DNA from 2 places in the Amphritea japonica ATCC BAA-1530 genome. Region 1 is predicted to be linked to the other one. Evidence: predicted binding sites of a transcription regulator. Region 1 holds the regulator's gene; the other holds the start of a gene.

Region 1 (3,170 bases):
TCTTCAGAGCCGATAATTACCAGACTGGGGAGGGTTGTTTCCAGCAGTAAAGTTGGGGTGTTAAACCGAGGGTCGGGACGGTAATAATCGATAAAGCTTCCGGCTGTGGCTTTGGTATCAGCGCAGTAGATAAAATCGGTGGATATCATCATATCATCGGATGCTGCCTGTTTAGCTTGATTGAAAGCTGACACAAGTGGCTTGTTATAACGTTGTTCATAATTTTCACGTGCCGCCGCTTCACTCCAGGTTGCAGGGGCGATCAGTACCTGAGCAATTGCGTTATTTGGATGAGTGTCACTGTACCAGGCTGTTTGATTGCCTCCGCGAGAGTGTCCTACGAGAACAATTTCATCCGCGCCATGGTCTTTAAGCCATTTAAGCCAAAGGTCGATTTCATTGAGAGCGTCGGAATGCTTATGTTTGTGTGGAGTGGTGCAGTCGTACATCCCATGGCGGTTATCTATACCAAGGCTAAGGTTTATCGCCAGACTTGGAAGTTCTTCATCAGTGAGTAAGCTTTGCAGGGTGGAGATTATCTCCATCTGGTTATGCGCCAGTGTTCCATGGGTGATTAATGCAACTCTTCCGCTAAGAGGCTGTTCATCAATCCGCTGCAAATTGGCATTAAGGATAAGATTTTCATGCTTTATATTGACCTCTTCCGCGTATGAATGGCTGCAAAACAGAACTGAGATGACTAGAGCGGTGATATAGGCAGGCCGGTTAAACATAACGGTTTACTCTTACTTATATAGTATTTTTATCATTGTTATATTCATATAACCTAAAGAAATATGCAACTGTATAATAGTCGCAGATATTTTTGAAAGAGGATTGGAGGAGCGTATTTATAGTTGAATCATGCAGGGAAGCAGTCACGGCAATTGCTATCAGGAAGATAAAAGTACCGGACGCTGATACTAGACCAGGGAAGACCTGTAAAGCCATCCCCGGTGATAGGGTCTTTGATTAGAGTCCCTCGTAGGCGAGCAGCGCATGGACAGGTATGCCAGACTGCTGAATTTTTTCAGAGCCTCCAAGATCGGGCAGGTCAATGAGGGTTGCCGTTTCGTATACCTCTGCGCCTAACTCTTTAATAATAGTGCAGGCAGCGAGGACGGTGCCCCCTGTGGCGATAAGGTCATCAAACACAAGAACTTTATCTCCTTCAGTTACCGCGTCAATCTGCATCTCTACAGCGGCGGTACCGTATTCCAATGCATATTCTCGCTGAATTGTTTTACCGGGTAATTTCCCTTTCTTACGTACCAGGACCAATGGGATATTGAGTTGATATGCCATGATAGAGCTGATGAGAAAGCCTCGGGCGTCAATGCTGGCTATATGAGTAATATCAGTATCGATATAACGCTGGATAAATTCATCAGAGATCATGCGTAGCGCTTTTGGATCTTTAAACAGAGGGGTGATGTCTCTGAACATGACGCCGGGTTCCGGCCAATCCGGAATCGTGCGCATGACTGACTTTATGTAACATTCATCGAAGCTCATCAGAATTACCTTAAAACAGAATGACTTTGGAGACAAAATAATACCCGCTAAGTGCGGGTATTACTTTGCTTCAGATGGGAAGTTAAGTGCTAGGGCAGGATTTCTCTTCACAGGTTTCTTCTTCCTGTGATTCACCCGAGAGTTTGAAAATCTCATCAATATTGGTTAGCTCAATCTCTTTACCATCGACCCGAACCAATTCCATTTTCTGGAACCGGGTAAAGATCCGGCTAACAGTTTCGACCGCAAGCCCCAAATAGTTACCGATTTCGTTACGGGACATTGAAAGCCGAAAACTAATGGCTGAATAGCCCCGTGCTTTGAAACGGTTAGATAGCTTAACCAGAAATGTCGCGACCCGCTGTTCCGCGTTTTTCTTACTTAATAACAGCATCATCTGCTGATCATCGCGAATCTCTTTGCTCATCGTACGAAGGATCTGGCGGCGCAGTTCTGGAAGTTGTCCAGAAAGGTCATCGAGTCGCTCAAAGGGGATTTCGCAGACGGTGGTGGTTTCCAGAATTTTTGCCGATACCGGGTATTCTTCATTATCAAAACCACTCATTCCAACCAGTTCACCTGGGAAGTAGAACCCGGTGATCTGCTCTTCGCCCTCGTTAGTCAGAGTATAGGTTTTGATCGTGCCCGCACGGATAGCATATACAGATGAAAAAGGTTCGCCTTGGTGGAACAGGTGTTCACCTTTTTTGAGTGGGCGGCTTTTATCGATAATATCGTCAAGCCGGTCCATCTCTGTCATATTGAGGGACACGGGTAAGCACAGTGAGCTCAAGCTGCAAGTACCGCAGTGGACCTGTTGCAAGCTATGTAGTTTCCCTTCAGATGCCTTATGGTTACCCATAAATGATGTCCTGTATTCGTTGTTATAGACGTAGCTAACACAAGATTATCTACTAAAATTCGAGCCGGGTGAAGCTTTTCCCGTATCAAATGATGCGGGAAAACCCCTTTGTCGGCGACTGCTTTGGAATATACGCGTCAAATGACATGCATATTCTGCGGATCAGCAGCCGTCCTGCCGGGGTCACTTCAATGTTGTCATCAGTGAGTACAACCAGGCCATCCCCAGTGAATTTTTCCAGTTCCTGCAGTTCTTCAGTAAAGTAGTCAGCAAAGGATATTTCAAACTGATCTTCAATATCTTTTTTATGTAACTGGAAATGACAGATTAATTGGGTAATCACTGCTCGGCGGATTCTGTCATCCCGTGTCAGGGTGACCCCGCGCTTAATAGCATCATTACGTGATTCTACTGCAGCAGAATAAAGGGCGATGTCATGTTCATTCTGATAGTAAACATCACCAATCTGGCTAATAGACGACACACCCATGGCTACCAGATCGCAATCACTGTGAGTCGTATACCCCTGGAAATTTCGATGTAACTTCCCGCTTTGTTGAGCCAGGGCCAGTTCGTCATCAGGTTTAGCAAAGTGGTCCATGCCGATATATACATAACCTGCATCAATTAGTTTGCTAATCGTTGTTTCTAGAATGGCCAGCTTAGTCTCAGGGCTAGGCAGATCTTCAGCTTTGATATGACTTTGTGACCTGAATCGGTCTGGCATATGAGCATAGTTAAATACCGATAAGCGATCAGGGTCGAGCTCGATAATGGTATCAAGGGTTTTCGT
Region 2 (3,170 bases), 380 kb from region 1:
CATTAACGCTTGTAGCGCTTCTTCTGTCATCTTGCCGCGTTTAACCTGACCTTGCAGACCCTTTTGTATATGATCTAAACCGCGTTGAATCGCTTCAGGGTTCTGATCGAACAGAATCACAGGGTGGCCATAAGCGGCGGCTACCTGAGCGATACCGGCACCCATGGTACCGGCACCGATAACACTGATCTGAGCGCTTTTATCTAATGGAGCTATTGTGCTGTTAACTGTAGTCATATGTGCTCCGATTACTTGCCGGTAAAGTTAGGGCTGCGTTTTTCCATGAATGCGGCAACGCCTTCACGGTAATCATCAGTGCGTCCTGCTAACCGTTGCAGGTCGCGTTCCAGATCCAGCTGCTCATCCAGTGTATTGGTGTTGCCAGCGCTGACAGCACGAAGGGTCAGGTCAAAGCCTTTGGTTGGCTGTTTAGCCAGCTTGCGGGCCATACCCATGACTTCATCCATTAGCGCTTCATCATCAACACACTTCCAGATCATGCCCCATTCTTCAGCTTGTTCAGCAGGGACTTTATCGCTCAGTAGCATCAGCGCTTTGGCGCGAGCAGTACCTACAAGACGAGGAAGTGTCCAGGTGCCGCCTGAATCCGGCACAAGGCCAATTTTGCTGAAACCCTGAATGAAGACGGCTGAACGGCCAGCGACAACGATGTCACATACCAGGGCTAAGTTTGCACCAGCACCCGCTGCAACGCCGTTAACCGCACAAATAACCGGCATCGGCAGATCGCGCAGGGTGCGTACTAATGGGTTGTAGTTCTTTTCAACAGACAGACCCAGATCAGGCATGTCTGCATCCGCAGCTACATTACGATCACTCAGATCCTGGCCCGCACAGAAGCCACGACCGTTTCCTGTTAATACCAGGCAGCGTACGCTGTCGTCTGTTTTGATCGCTTTCATGGCTTGACGCATCTCGGCGTGCATGTCCGCATTGAAGCTGTTTAGGCGATCAGGGCGATTAAGGGCAAGCAGAGCTACCCCATCTTCAATAGATAGGCTGATTGTTTCGAAATTCATTGGCTTAGCATCCTTTGAATAAGGGTTTGCGTTTTTCCAGAAAGGCATTGATACCTTCGTTACGGTCTTCGGTGGCGGCAAGCAGTGTGAATGCTTTGCGTTCATAAAGAAGTCCGGAACTGAGGTCAGTATCAAATGCTTTGAGTAAGGCATCTTTCGCCATTTCTACGGCAATAGGTGCGTGTCTTGAAATTTGTGCTGCGACTGTTTGTGCTCGCTCAAGGGTCATTTCAGACAGGGTGATTTCTGAAATTAAGCCGGCGCTCATAGCCTGGCCTGCGGTGATAGGTTCACCGGTCAGTACCATCTGCATTGCCAGAGATTTACCAACACTTCTAAGGAGCCGCTGAGTACCGCCTGCACCAGGCATAATGCCTAATTTGATTTCAGGTTGGCCGAACTTGGCGTCCTCACCCGCGATGATGATGTCGGCGTGCATTGCAAGTTCACAACCTCCGCCAAAACAGAATCCATTAACGGCGGCGATAATTGGTTTTTTAAATGCTGTTACGCGTTTCCAGTGTTCAACACGAGGGTCTTTCAGCACTCCAACGGCATCCAGAGACGCCATCTCCCGTACATCAGCGCCTGCTGCAAAGGCTTTAGCTGAGCCTGTAATAACGACAGCGCCGATATCATTATTCTTCTCAGCGGCTTCTAGTTGCTCTACTAATTCTTCGAGTAGTTTTGTATTGAGTGCGTTTAGTGCTTCAGGTCGGTGAAGGGTAATCGTTAGCACGCCGTTAGACGGCCCGCTGATAAGAAGGTTTGTTGGTGTGTTCATGCATTGCCCTGTTGTATAGCTTTATTTTGTAAGCACTTTCTCTGCAGCTCGGTGTGCTTTTCTGTCGGCTTAATGTCTGATCGTCTGATGTAAATAGTAAGACGAAACAAATATTGATGCTGATCAATTAATGACAGTAAAATCTAAAGTGATGCACTTTGTCAAATTTTTGATCATTTATTGTGTCATTTTTGGGTTGTGTTTTATTTGTTGAATTTTGCCGTTAACATATTGTTATTATGTGGTTTTTTGGGTGAATGTTCAGATCTCTACACAGTGGCTGTGGTCATCTGTAATAGGATAATTAGTCTAATTTTTTGCCTTTTTATGATGCTTTTCAATGGAAAGTAATGTGGATATAACTTGTTGAAAAATAAGGATAAATATATTTTTTGTTGATGTGAGTCAAAGGATTGGGTTATAGTTGTTTCCAAGAAGGGATACAAAAAAGTTAATTTATTTTGTTTTTTTGAATCGTAATGTTGTTTGATGTTGGTTTTCATTGGAGTATCTAATGCCATCTACACCTAATTTTTTCGATCTGCATAAGGCTGTTTTAGAGCAAGCGTGTCAGGCGGTACAGGAACGTGGTCACTGGACTCCGTATCCAGAAATTCCGAGTGGAAAGTTCTACGGCGCTTCAGCGAGGGAAGAGGGTTTAAATGCTTACGAATCGTGCCTGAATAAGCCTTTTTCACTCAAAGGGCCTGAGGTTATTAGTACAACAGGGATTGAAATCTCGCCGTATACCGGTGCCCTGGGTATTCACTATGACCAATATCTTGCGGAAGATTTAGTGGATGCTGCTAAAGCGGCGTTACCTCAGTGGAGAGATGCAGGCCCTTCTGTTCGAACCGGAGTCTGCCTTGAGATACTTGATCGCTTGAATAAACGTAGCTTTGAGCTGGGTCATGCTACGATGCACACGACCGGTCAGGGCTTTGCGATGGCCTTTCAGGCGGGCGGCCCTCATGCACAGGATCGTGGACTTGAAGCGATAGCGACTGCCTGGTTGGCGACAGACGGTGTACCCAGGGATTCGCTTTGGCATAAGCCGCAAGGCAAGCATGATCCCTTAGTGATGAGTAAGCGTTACCACATCGTACCTAAGGGCGTTGCTCTGGTAGTGGCTTGTTCAACTTTTCCGACCTGGAATACTTACCCTGGCCTTTTTGCGAGTTTAGTCACAGGAAACCCGGTTATTGTTAAGCCCCATTCGCAAGCTGTATTACCCGTTGCGATAACGGTTCAGGTATGCCAGCAGGTATTAGTCGAAGCGGGTTTTGATCCTAAGCTGGTCACCATGGCCGCTGAAGGCGAAGCGGTGGGGATTGCACAGGCATTAG

Evidence for each region. The regulator FNR, encoded in region 1, switches genes on or off when oxygen is low (the NO sensors DNR and NnrR bind a similar motif). The targets are predictions, from matches to a motif close to TTGATNTANATCAA.
Region 2: paaF (2,3-dehydroadipyl-CoA hydratase PaaF) is a predicted target of FNR. The motif match lies at 1,938-1,951, and genes of this name have one in related genera.

Annotation. Positions count from the first base shown of each region.
Region 1 covers NZ_AP014545.1:2,085,385-2,088,554, reverse strand. The annotation lists gene AMJAP_RS09705 (alpha/beta hydrolase) at 1-734, opposite strand, end outside; gene AMJAP_RS09700 (adenine phosphoribosyltransferase) at 973-1,515, opposite strand; gene fnr (fumarate/nitrate reduction transcriptional regulator Fnr) at 1,598-2,377, opposite strand; gene hemN (oxygen-independent coproporphyrinogen III oxidase) at 2,463-3,170, opposite strand, start outside.
Region 2 covers NZ_AP014545.1:2,468,059-2,471,228, reverse strand. The annotation lists gene paaH (3-hydroxyacyl-CoA dehydrogenase PaaH) at 1-237, opposite strand, end outside; gene paaG (2-(1,2-epoxy-1,2-dihydrophenyl)acetyl-CoA isomerase PaaG) at 249-1,040, opposite strand; gene paaF (2,3-dehydroadipyl-CoA hydratase PaaF) at 1,045-1,824, opposite strand; gene paaN (phenylacetic acid degradation protein PaaN) at 2,339-3,170, shown strand, end outside.